Regions from separate parts of the Allorhizobium sp. GW101-3B10 genome, predicted to be linked through region 2. Evidence: predicted binding sites of a transcription regulator. Region 2 holds the regulator's gene; each other region holds the start of a gene.
The links. Region 2 encodes PhoB, which activates phosphate uptake and scavenging genes when phosphate is short. Its sites were predicted from a motif close to TGTCATNNANCTGTCAT; they were not measured.

Region 1: a site for PhoB is predicted at 1,896-1,912, ahead of AC07Y0_RS20285 (DUF2794 domain-containing protein). Genes of this name have one in related genera too.
Region 3: a site for PhoB is predicted at 1,376-1,392, ahead of phnC (phosphonate ABC transporter ATP-binding protein). Genes of this name have one in related genera too.

Annotation. Positions count from the first base shown of each region.
Region 1 is NZ_JBWKZR010000001.1:4,119,182-4,123,061, forward strand. It holds gene AC07Y0_RS20275 (MFS transporter) at 1-757, shown strand, start outside; gene AC07Y0_RS20280 (GNAT family N-acetyltransferase) at 913-1,470, shown strand; gene AC07Y0_RS20285 (DUF2794 domain-containing protein) at 1,474-1,872, opposite strand; gene AC07Y0_RS20290 (LysR family transcriptional regulator) at 2,045-2,986, opposite strand; gene chvE (multiple monosaccharide ABC transporter substrate-binding protein) at 3,158-3,880, shown strand, end outside.
Region 2 is NZ_JBWKZR010000001.1:3,377,156-3,381,035, reverse strand. It holds gene pstB (phosphate ABC transporter ATP-binding protein PstB) at 1-419, shown strand, start outside; gene phoU (phosphate signaling complex protein PhoU) at 466-1,179, shown strand; gene phoB (phosphate regulon transcriptional regulator PhoB) at 1,210-1,893, shown strand; gene AC07Y0_RS16780 (GcrA family cell cycle regulator) at 2,047-2,583, opposite strand; gene AC07Y0_RS16775 (aspartate aminotransferase family protein) at 3,021-3,880, shown strand, end outside.
Region 3 is NZ_JBWKZR010000003.1:27,250-31,129, reverse strand. It holds gene phnD (phosphate/phosphite/phosphonate ABC transporter substrate-binding protein) at 1-486, opposite strand, end outside; gene phnC (phosphonate ABC transporter ATP-binding protein) at 483-1,292, opposite strand; gene tnpB (IS66 family insertion sequence element accessory protein TnpB) at 1,501-1,695, opposite strand; partial or broken gene AC07Y0_RS25590 (hypothetical protein) at 1,968-2,873, shown strand; gene AC07Y0_RS25585 (FAD:protein FMN transferase) at 2,854-3,864, shown strand.

The DNA of each region.
Region 1 (3,880 bases), 740 kb from region 2:
CACCTCCTGCGACATCGCGACTTCGACGCTGACCAAGAATTCGGTTCCGTATGATGTCGTCGCCGGCCCGGCCGGCTCGGTTGCCACGATCAAGATCGGCGATGCCACCATCGAGAGCTATGACGCCGTCAAGGCGGCCGACCAGTCCAAGGCTCTGGATGCCAAGATGCAGAAGGGCATGAACCTTGCCCTGCAGTCCAACGGCTATCCGCTGGTCCGCGCAGCCGCCAAGGTTCCGGATGTGAAGCTCGACGCCTTCGTCGCCGGCAACCCGGAACTCGCCCTGGACGCTGTTGCCATCCGCGCAGGCGAAAAGGCCATGGTTCCGACGGCCGATCTGGTCAAGGAAAAGCTCCTGACGGCCGAAGAAGCTGCCGCTGCTCCCGAAATGGCCGTCTACACCATCGCCAACGGCGGTGCGTTCAAGATGGTCGCCGACCCGGCCAAGGTCAGCTGGACCGGCGTCATCGCAGTCCTCACCGTGCTGATGATCTACGTCACCATGGTTTACGGCCCGATCGCCGCGATGCTCGTCGAGATGTTCCCGACCCGCATCCGCTATACCGGCATGTCGCTGCCCTACCACATCGGCAACGGCTGGTTCGGTGGTCTTCTCCCGGCAACGGCCTTCGCCATGAGCGCCGCCAAGGGCGATATCTACTACGGTCTCTGGTACCCGATCATCGTCGCTGGCGCGACCTTCGTCATCGGCATGATCTTCCTGAAGGAAACCAAGGACAACGACATCAACGCCTGAGGCGGACGATGTGACGCATTCCGGGAGTTCGCTCCCGGGGAAGCCCGGCGCCGACGCGCCGGGCTTTTTTCGTTGAGGCGCGAGGCCGGGCCGCTTGAAAGCCCGGTGGCGCTATGGAAAACTGGGCCATCCTGCCCAGCCTCCCGGTGACCTCCATGACAGTGACGCTCAGAAACGCCAGTGCGGCCGACATCGCCGCGATCACCGGCATCTACGCCGATGCGGTCATGACGGGCACGGCGAGTTATGAACTGGTGCCGCCGGACGAAGACGAGATGAAGTCGCGCTTCGAGGCGATCACGCGGCAGGGCTATCCCTATATCGTCGCCGTCGACCCGTCGGGCGAGGTGCTTGGCTATGCCTACGCTTCGGCCTTCCGTACGCGCCCCGCCTATCGCTGGCTGGTCGAGGATTCGATCTATCTGGCGCCCGCGGCGCGGGGCCGGGGCATCGGCCGCCTCCTGCTCGAGGAGCTTGTGCGGCGCGCGACCGATCTCGGCTTTCGCCAGATGGTCGCCGTCATCGGCGGTGCGAGCCTCGCCTCGATCGCCGTTCATCGCTCCTGCGGTTTCCGCATGGTCGGCACGCTCAACGGCACGGGTTTCAAGCTCGGCCAGTGGCTCGATACGGTGTTCATGCAGATCGCGCTGGGCGAGGGGGACACGTCCGATCCGGATCCGTCACGCTATCCCGGGACGCTCTTTGCCGGATGAGTCCTATTCGACGAGCTTCAGCGACTTGTCGAACACCTTCAGCACCTGTTTCAACTCGTGGCCGCGCTTGAGGATGCGGCCGTCCGCGCCGATGACGGAGAAGGCGCCCTGCTTGCCGGCGAGCTTCGGATTCTTCTCTATGCGGTAAAGCGGGAACTCGCCCGAACGCTTGAACACGGAAAACACCGCCCGGTCCTTGAGGTGGTCGATGGCGTAGTCGCGCCATGCGCCTTCGCCGACCATCCGGCCGTAGATCCACAGGATGGCGTCCAGTTCGCGGCGGTGGAAGGTGACGGGCAGCGGATCGCGGGCCTGGCGATATTCGCGGATATCGACGACGGATGCGGGGCTCGGTTCCTGGCTTCCGAACTCATCGGGCCCTGTATCCGACTGATCGCTCATCAATGCTTCAAAACCTCGCCTTCGTGACGGATGAATGACAGTCTGCCTCAAGAGGCCGAAATTGCAAGTCTTGGCGCGTCCGGCGGGCATGAACCGGCTCGCCCGTCGCGGATGCACGGAGCGGCGCAGTCCCCAGGTCCGGTCGAGGGTGGGGCGATCCGCAGCGGTCCGTTCAGACGCGCCGGCGGCTGTCGAACTCGCGGGCCACCAGATCGCGCATACGCGTGGCGATCGGGCTCATCCGCTTGCCCGCAAGGCTGATCAGGTGATAGGGCGCGACCGAGATCTCCTGCCGGACATCGAGCCGGGTGACGCCCGTGCCCGTCGTGTGCCGGCACAGCAGCTCCGAGAGTTCGCGCGACATCGGCGCGATGGCGTTCGAGGCGGCGAGCATGGCGATCATCACCAGCAGCGAGGTCGTGTTGACGATGTTGGAAGGGATCGGCGCGCCCTGGGCGACGAACACGCCTTCCAGCGCCTGGCGCATCGGCGCACCCGGCGCCTGCATCACCCAGGGGAAATGGACGAGGTCCGACATCGTCAGTCTCTCGGCATTGGCCAGAGGATGATTCTGGTGCACCAGCAGGTCCACCTCCTCGCTCAGCATGCCGGTGATCGAGAACTGGCGGGCGTCGATGCCGGCGGGAATGCGCCCCAGGACGAAATCCAGCTGTCCCGCCAGCAGGTCGGCGATCAGCGAGCCGCTGGCGGCCACGTCGACATGGATGTCGACCGTCTCGGTCTCCGCTTTCAGCGCCTGGATCGCCGGCACGACGTAGCCGACGGCGCCGCCGGTCACGGCGCCCACCCGCACGGTGCCGGTCAGTCCGCGGCGGATCGCCTCCACCTCGCGGGCCGCTTCCCGGATCTCCTCCAGCAGGTTTTCGGCCCGCCGCGCGAGCGCGCTCCCGATCGCCGTCGGCTCCATGCCCTTGGGCGTACGCACGAAGACCGGCGCGTCCACCTGGCGTTCTATGTCGGCCAGCATGCGCGACGCGGCGGGCTGCGTCATGGCCAGCGCATTGGCCGCGAGGCTGAGCTGGCCGTATTCGGCAACGGCGCGAATCAGGCTGAAGTGCTTGGGCAGAAGGCGGTTGGCAAGGATCTCAGGCATGATTCACATATCAATCACGGTATGCAGAAAGTCAAATTATTCATTTGATCGGTATATCCGAGGCACTAAGACTCGCCTCGGATCAGGCGGGGCTCATGCAGTCGCCGGTTCTTGCAGTGTGCGGTTGCCGGAAGGAGCTGGGACCGCACGATCAGCCAAGGGAGGAATTCCGTGAAGAAAATCACCACTCTTATTGCGTCTGTCGCGCTGGGCATTTCGATGTTCGCGTCGCAGGCAATTGCGGAAACGAAGGGCGTAGTCGGTATTTCGATGCCGACCAAGACGTCGACGCGCTGGATCTCGGACGGCGAGACCATGGAAAAGCTGTTCAAGGATGCCGGTTACGAGCCGGACCTGCAGTTTGCTGACGACGATATTCCGAACCAGCTTGCCCAGATCGAGAACATGGTCACCAAGGGTGCCAAGGTCCTCGTGATCGGCGCCATCGACGGCACCACGCTGTCGGACATCCTGCAGAAGGCTGCCGACGCAGGCGTCAAGGTCATCGCCTATGACCGACTGATCCGCGACAGCGGCAATGTCGACTACTATGCCACCTTCGACAACTTCCAGGTCGGCGTCCTGCAGGCAACCAGCCTGGTTGACGGCCTGAAGGCGAAGTTCCCGGACACCAAGCCGTGGAACGTCGAACTGTTCGGCGGTTCGCCGGACGACAACAACGCCTTCTTCTTCTACGACGGCGCCATGTCGATCCTGCAGCCGATGATCGACAGCGGCGAAATCGTCGTGAAGTCGGGCCAGCAGGGCATGGAACAGGTCGGTACGCTCCGTTGGGACGGCACCGTCGCCCAGGCGCGCATGGAAAACCTGCTGTCCTCGACCTACACCGACGCCAAGGTCAACGGCGTTCTGTCGCCCTATGACGGTCTGTCG
Region 2 (3,880 bases):
TCGCCCGCTCCAAGGCCGATCTCGACCAGGTCGTCGAAAGCAGCCTGCTCAAGGCCGGCCTGTGGAACGAAGTGAAGGATCGGCTGCAGGAGTCCGGCACCGGTCTCTCCGGCGGCCAGCAGCAGCGCCTTTGCATCGCCCGTGCCGTCGCCGTGAGCCCTGAAGTCATCCTGATGGACGAACCCTGCTCGGCGCTCGACCCGATCGCCACCGCCAAGGTCGAGGAACTGATCCACGAGTTGCGCGCCAATTTCACCATCGTCATCGTCACCCACTCGATGCAGCAGGCCGCCCGCGTGTCGCAGCGCACCGCGATGTTCCACCTCGGCCTGCTGGTCGAGGAAAACGACACGGACAAGATGTTCACCAATCCGGACGATCAGCGCACCCAGGACTATATCATGGGCCGCTTCGGCTGAGCCGGCGCTTCCATCCGAGCGGACACCAAATTCAAGGACAACGAACATGTCGGCATCGCATATCTACACCGCCTATGACGAAGAACTGAAATACCTGATGCGCCGCATCACCGAGATGGGCGGCCTTGCCGAACAGATGGTCGCCGACAGTGTGCGGGCGCTGGTCAACTCCGACGCGGCGCTGGCGCAGAAGGTCATTTCCGATGACGTGATCATGGATGCGGCCGAGCGCGAGATCGGCGACAAGGCGATCATCACCATCGCCCGCCGCCAACCGGTCGCCGCCGACCTTCGCGAGATCATCGGCGCGCTGCGCATCGCCAACGACCTGGAACGCGTCGGCGACCTCGGCAAGAGCAATGCCAAGCGCGTCATGGCCATCCAGGCGACCGGCGTGCCGCGCAAGCTGGCCCGTGGCCTCGAACACCTCAGCGAACTGGCCCTGATCCAGCTCAAGGAAGTGCTCGACGTCTACACGACGCGCTCCGCCGAAAAGGCCAAGTCGATCCGCGACCGCGACGAGGAAATCGACGCCATGTACACCTCGCTGTTCCGCGAGCTGTTGACCTACATGATGGAAGATCCGCGCAACATCACCAGTTGCACCCATCTGCTGTTCTGCGCCAAGAACATCGAGCGCATCGGCGACCATGCCACCAACATCGCCGAGACCATCTACTACATGGCCACGGGCGACCAGCCCGAAGGAGAGCGTCCGAAGGACGACCTGACCTCCTCCTTCGGTGCCATCACCGAATAATCCGGCTGCATCGAGAGGTTATCGACCGACATGCTTCCCAAAATCGCCGTCGTCGAGGACGAGGAAGCCCTCAGCGTCCTGCTCCGCTACAATCTGGAGGCTGAAGGCTACGAGGTTGAAACGATCCTGCGCGGGGACGAGGCGGAGCTTCGCCTGCAGGAACGCGTTCCCGACCTGCTGATCCTCGACTGGATGCTGCCCGGCGTGTCCGGCATCGAGCTTTGCCGCCGTCTGCGCATGCGCCCCGAAACCGAGCGCCTGCCGATCATCATGCTGACGGCGCGCGGCGAGGAGAGCGAGCGGGTCCGCGGGCTCGCCACCGGCGCCGACGACTATGTCGTCAAGCCGTTCTCGACGCCGGAGCTGATGGCCCGCGTCAAGGCCATGCTGCGCCGTGCCCGCCCGGAAGTGCTCTCCAGCGTCCTGCGCTGCGGCGATATCGAGCTGGACAGGGAAACCCATCGCGTTCACCGCAAGAGCCGCGAAGTGCGCCTCGGCCCGACCGAATTCCGCCTGCTGGAGTTCCTCATGGCTTCGCCTGGCCGTGTCTACTCACGTTCGCAGCTGCTGGACGGAGTCTGGGGCCACGACATCTATGTCGACGAGCGCACGGTCGACGTGCATGTTGGACGGCTGCGCAAGGCGCTCAACTTCTCCAACCTGCAGGACGTCATCCGCACGGTCCGCGGCGCGGGCTATTCGATGGAAGCCTGAAGGGCGCAGTCGATCCCAACGGACAAACAGAAAACGGGCCCGCGTGGCCCGTTTTTCGTATCCGCCGGCATCAGATGGCCGGCCAATGGGTCGTGTCTCGCGACAGGGCCAAGTCCGGGCGGCAGGCCGCCCGGCACTTCTGTCCGATCCGCCTTAGCGGGCTGCCGCGTTCGCTGCCTTGCGGCGCTCGCCGACCGGCTGATAGGCCAGCTTGGCGTGATAGCCGCAATAGGGCGAAGTATCCGCGGATTCGCAGCCGCAGAAGTGGAAGTCGTCCTTCATCGGGTCGCCGATCGGCCACTTGCAGGTGCGTTCGGTGAGTTCGGTCAGCGCCAGCTTGCGCGAAATCGGCAGGACGACGCCACGGCTCGGGGCGACTGCGATCTCCTCGATGCCGTCGATTTCGATCTCTTCCTTGAGCATGTTGGTGCCCGAGGCGCGGGCGACGGTGCGGGTCGTGACGCGCGACGCGAAGGTCGTGGCGCGCGGTGCAGCCGCCGGGCGCTTGGCTGCCCGCGTCGCAGCCGAGCTGCCGCCGGCCTTGGCGCGGCCCGGAAGGTTCAGTCGGTGAACCTTGCCGATGACGGCATTGCGGCTCACACCGCCCAGTTGTGCTGCGATCTGGCTCGCGCTCAAGCCTTCCGACCAAAGTCGCTTGAGTTTTTCCACGCGCTCATCTGTCCAATTCATGCCGTTATCTCTCCGCCGCTCGCGATTTGTGATGGCAGAATCGCTCACCGTTGCTTCGGAAGGATCCGAAACAAACTCGCCTCGATACTGTCGGTGACTGGTTCCGCCGCATGCAGTTTCTTTATTGACTATTAACCTAGTGCCGGGCTGACTCCGTGACAAGAGTCGGTCGAATCATCGCGAATCGATTCTGGAGTTTTCCCCAACTTGCTACCCTGGCGCGTCGCGGCCGCTCGCGTGGTCAAACGACGCGGTCTTGCTCCCGGCATGGTCGAAAATTCAGGCGCGCCGCGCTGTTTCGTTGACAGGCAAGGTCGAAATGTCGATAGTGCCCCCGCCGCCGCAAGGCGGCATTTTTGATTTTTCAAGGCACCGTTCGCCGGGAGATCAAAAGCGTCCGTCGTCCCGTCAAGCCCTCCCGAAGGAGTGTTTTCATCATGGCAGAAGCCTCTCCCCTCTATCAGACCTATATGCGCGCGCCCTTGCGGTTCGAGCGAGGCGAGGGTGTGTGGCTGGTGACCGAGGGTGGCGAACGCTATCTCGACTTTGCGGCCGGTGTCGCGGTCAATTCGCTCGGCCATGCCCATCCGCACCTGATCGAGGCGCTGACGACGCAGGCCGGCAAGGTCTGGCATCTCTCGAACCTCTATGACGTCCCCGGCCAGGAGACGCTCGGCCGCCGGCTGACCGAAGCGACCTTCGCCGATCGCGTCTTCTTCACCAATTCTGGCGCCGAGGCGCTGGAATGCGCGATCAAGACGGCGCGCCGCTATCAGTTCGTCAAGGGCCATCCCGAGCGCTTCCACATCATCACCTTCGAGGGCGCCTTCCACGGCCGCACCATCGCGACCATCGCCGCCGGCGGCCAGGAGAAATATCTCGAGGGCTTCGGCCCGAAGGCGCCCGGCTTCGACCAGGTGCCCTTCGGCGATCTCGATGCCGTCAAGGCGGCCATCACCGATCAGACGGCCGCGATCCTGATCGAGCCGGTACAGGGCGAGGGCGGCCTGCGCACCGCGTCGAACGAATTCCTCCGGGCGCTCCGCCAGATCTGCGACGAGAACGAACTGCTGCTCGTGCTGGACGAGGTCCAGTGCGGCGTCGGCCGGACCGGCAAGCTGTTCGCCCACGAATGGGCCGGCATTACCCCGGACATCATGGCGGTCGCCAAGGGCATCGGCGGCGGCTTTCCGCTCGGCGCTTGCCTCGCGACAGAAGAGGCCGCCTCCGGCATGAAGGCCGGCACTCATGGCTCGACCTATGGCGGCAATCCGCTCGCCATGGCCGTCGGCAATGC
Region 3 (3,880 bases), on a different contig from region 2:
TCCAGCCTCAACTCCGGCCTTAAGCAGCATAGATTTCGGGATAAGGTGGCTTGAGGTGGAAGCCACGTCCCCAAACGCGACCTTTTTCCCTTTTGCATCTTCAAGGCTTTCGATGCCAGCCTCTGCATTGGCGACAACTACAGCGCGATAGGTAGTTTCGCCATCCTTCATAAGTGCTGCGAAAGGCTCGATATCAGCCTTGGTTTTCGCGAGCGTGTAAGAGAGCGGCCCGAAATAAGCCAACTCAAGCCGGCCGAAACGCATCGCTTCGATCATTGACGAGTAGTCGGTCGTTACGATCAGTTCAATCTCCCGACCGAGTGTCTTCTCAAGATACTCCTCGAGAGGACGATTGTTTTTGATGACAGTGGCGGCGTTCTCGTCCGGTAGCAACGCGACGCGCAATGTCTCTGGATTTGAGCCAGCATGCGCCAACGAACTCCAGCCAAGAACGGCGAGGAATGCGAGGGACAGAAGCTTCTTCATAATGCGGCCTCCATGGCAGCTAAAGGTTGATCATACTCGTAGTTGGACAAATCTTGTGTTGTGGTCGGATTTCTTGGGGCGCTGCGGTAGATCGACGCACACATTTGATCGGTCAGTTCGTCGACAGCGGCGTCCGCAACCACTTCCCCGTCGCGCATAGCAATGACCCGGTCGCCGAACCGGCGAGCTAGATCGATCTGATGAAGGCTGATCACAGCAGTGATGCCGTCGGCTGTGCATATTTCGCGAAGCTGCGACAGGACCTCGACAGCCGTTTCAGGGTCCAGACTTGCAACGGGCTCATCTGCAAGGACCAGTTGGGGCTTCTGGACCAGCGCGCGCGCAATGCCCACCCGTTGCTGCTGACCGCCGGATAGTTGATCCGCCCTGACGAGAGCCTTATCAAGAAGGCCTACGCGTTCAAGGCATTCCAACCCCAGCCTTCGATCCGAACGCGGCATAGGGAACAACGTACGCCAGCCAGAGTGGTAGCCCAGGCGGCCCGTCATGACGTTGTCGAGCGCGCTCAAGCGCCCTATGAGTTGGTGCTGCTGGAATATCATCCCAGTTCGCCTTCGGTGAATGCGAAGCTTAGTTTCCGCATCCAGAGCACCAATATCGTTAGAAGTGATCGAACCAGACGTCGGCGCAACCAAGCCGTTGAGTGTCCGGATGAGGGTAGATTTGCCTGCGCCGGATCTACCGAGGAGCACGACGAACTGACCCTGGTTGAACGTCAATGTCGTTGTCTTCAAAGCTTGGGTGCCGTTGGCATAGGTCACGGCAACTCCGTTCAGAGCCAGCATCACAATAATCCTGATCGTTAGTGGTGCATCGATTGAATATTTGCATCACTATGGGCGACATATGACGTCCGTTTATCAGGCTCGTGAAACTTCAATGACAGCACTTAAACTCAGCTCTACCTCCTCGCGTAGCTGCGATGGAGAAATTTCACCCAGAGCCGCCTGATCATGACGGCCCGGTCCCAATTCTACACCACCTTGACGGATGCTATCCCATATTCGGCCAGATAAACCGGCCCTTCTCCAGCCGCCGGGTAAAAAGGCAGGCGCCCAGACCATCATGCCAGATGATCTTCAAAATATCCGATCTGCGGCCCCTGAAGACGAAGAGATGCCCTGACAACGGATCATGCTGCAGAACCTCCTGCACCCGAAGCGCCAAGGAGGGAAAGCCACAGCGCATGTCCGTATATCCGCGCCTTCCTGGCGGGCACCCTTGATCCCGAATATTCCCGTCAGCTGACCGAGCAACTACGACAGGCAGGCGTCCCGGTTTGACCATGCCGTCGCTGGCAATTAATCTGAGCACGTGGCGGATGTTTGCAAGCAGACCCGGATGTTTGCGAGCACATTGGCAAAGAGCGTGAGCACGACGCCCGCTCCATTGTCAGATAATTCGAGCAGAAAATGCCGATGTTTGCGAGCAGAGGCGCTTATGTTGGCAAGCCGCTACAGGTATCTACTGCCGCCGAGGCCAAAGGCTGGCAGGAGCTGCTTGCTTTTGATACCGTCGACCGCCAATCGCCGCAGGATTTTGCCCGCTGGGGCCAGGCGCTTGGGGCCGCTATGGGCATCACCCTTGCCCTCACCCACCTACCGGTTGTGCCGCAATCGCAGCCTTTGACGCTGATGTCCCGCCGCGATTACGGGGCCGAGGTGCAGGCCCAGACCGCAATCCTGCGCTTTGCCCTGCCGAAGATTTCGCTTTGGCGACGTTTGACGGGCCGTGGCTTTGGTCGGTTTCAGGCGGGCGACCTTTTGGGCATCCTGCCCGAGGGTGCGACGTTGCCCCGCTTCTATTCGCTGGCCTCGGGACGTCGGGATGGTTTTGTTGAGGTTGTGGTCCGAAAACTGCCCGGCGGTCTTTGCTCCGGCCAGCTTATGGCGTTGGAACCCGGTGACAGCGTGGCCGCCTTCCTGCGCCCCAACCCCAGGTTCCACGCGGACCGCAGCGCTGCACCGCTGATTCTGATCGGGGCGGGCACCGGCATCGGCCCGCTTGCAGGCTTCACCCGTGCCAATGCCCGCAACCGCCCGATTCACCTGTTCTTTGGCATGCGCCACCCCGACAGTGACTTTCTTTACGGCGAAGATTTCGGGGTCTGGCAGGCGCAGGGTCACCTGACCCGACTGGTCACAGCCATATCACGCGGGGCCAAGCCGCATTATGTTCAGGACGCGTTGCGCGCTGAGGGGGCGGAGATTGCCCGACTGATCCGAGATGGCGCGCGGGTGATGGTGTGCGGCGGCCGAGAGATGGCCGTCGGGGTCGCCGATGCGCTGGCGGATATTCTCGCCCCCGTTGGGCTGACGCCAATCGCACTGAAAGCAGAGGGGCGTTATGTCGAAGATGTTTACTGACTTGCAGCGCCATGCGCTGAACGGCCCCACCATGGGCACGCGCTGGTCTGCGCTGTTTTATAGGGCAGAGGGGTTTGACCCCGCACCCGTGCAGGCCGCACTTCAAGCAGCGGTAGGAGAGGTGGATGATCAGATGTCCACATGGAACCCCACCAGCGATCTGACGCGTCTGAACGCGGCACCTGTCGATGAATGGGTGGCAGTTCCGGCGCGGCTGATGACGGTTTTGCGCCTTGGCTTGAAAATTGGGCGGGCGACAGATGGGGCGTTTGATATTGGCATGGGCGACGCCGTGGCAGCGTGGGGCTTTGGTCCGCAATGCGCAACACCCGAAGACATCCGCGCCGCGATGAGCGCGCCGCGCTTGCCTGCGTATGAGGTGTTAGACCTTGATGCAGCGGGGCGCGCGCGCAAGCGTGCCCCGATCACGCTAGACCTGAACGGGATTGCCAAGGGGTACGGTGTCGACCGGCTGACTGAGGTGCTGACCGGTTTTGGGATTACCTCCGCCCTTGTCGGCATCGACGGCGAGATGCGCGCGCTTGGGTTAAGGCCGGACGGCACCCCCTGGACGATCGCGGTAGAGGCCCCCGACATGACGCGCCGCACTCCGCATTCCATCTTGGCGCTGCAAGACGCCGCCGTTGCGACCTCGGGCGATTACCGTCACTGGGTCAATGTGCAGGGACGCCGCCTGTCGCATACCATGGACCCAACCAAAGGCGCGCCATTGCTGGCCCCGCCTGTCTCGGTCACCGTCATTGCCCAGACCTGTGCCGAGGCCGATGCCTGGGCGACCGCGCTGATGGTTATGGGCTTGGACGATGGTGCGACGCTTGCCCGACAATTTAGGCTCGACGCGTTGTTTTTGCTGCGTGACAATACGGATAGCATTCGAAGTATGCCTGTTGGGCGCGTGTTTGGTCAAGCGGCGGAGGGCTTGGCAAAAGAGGGTGAATGGTCAGAAGCTGGCGAACACGGACTGTTGTAAGGCGCTGAAGACCCCA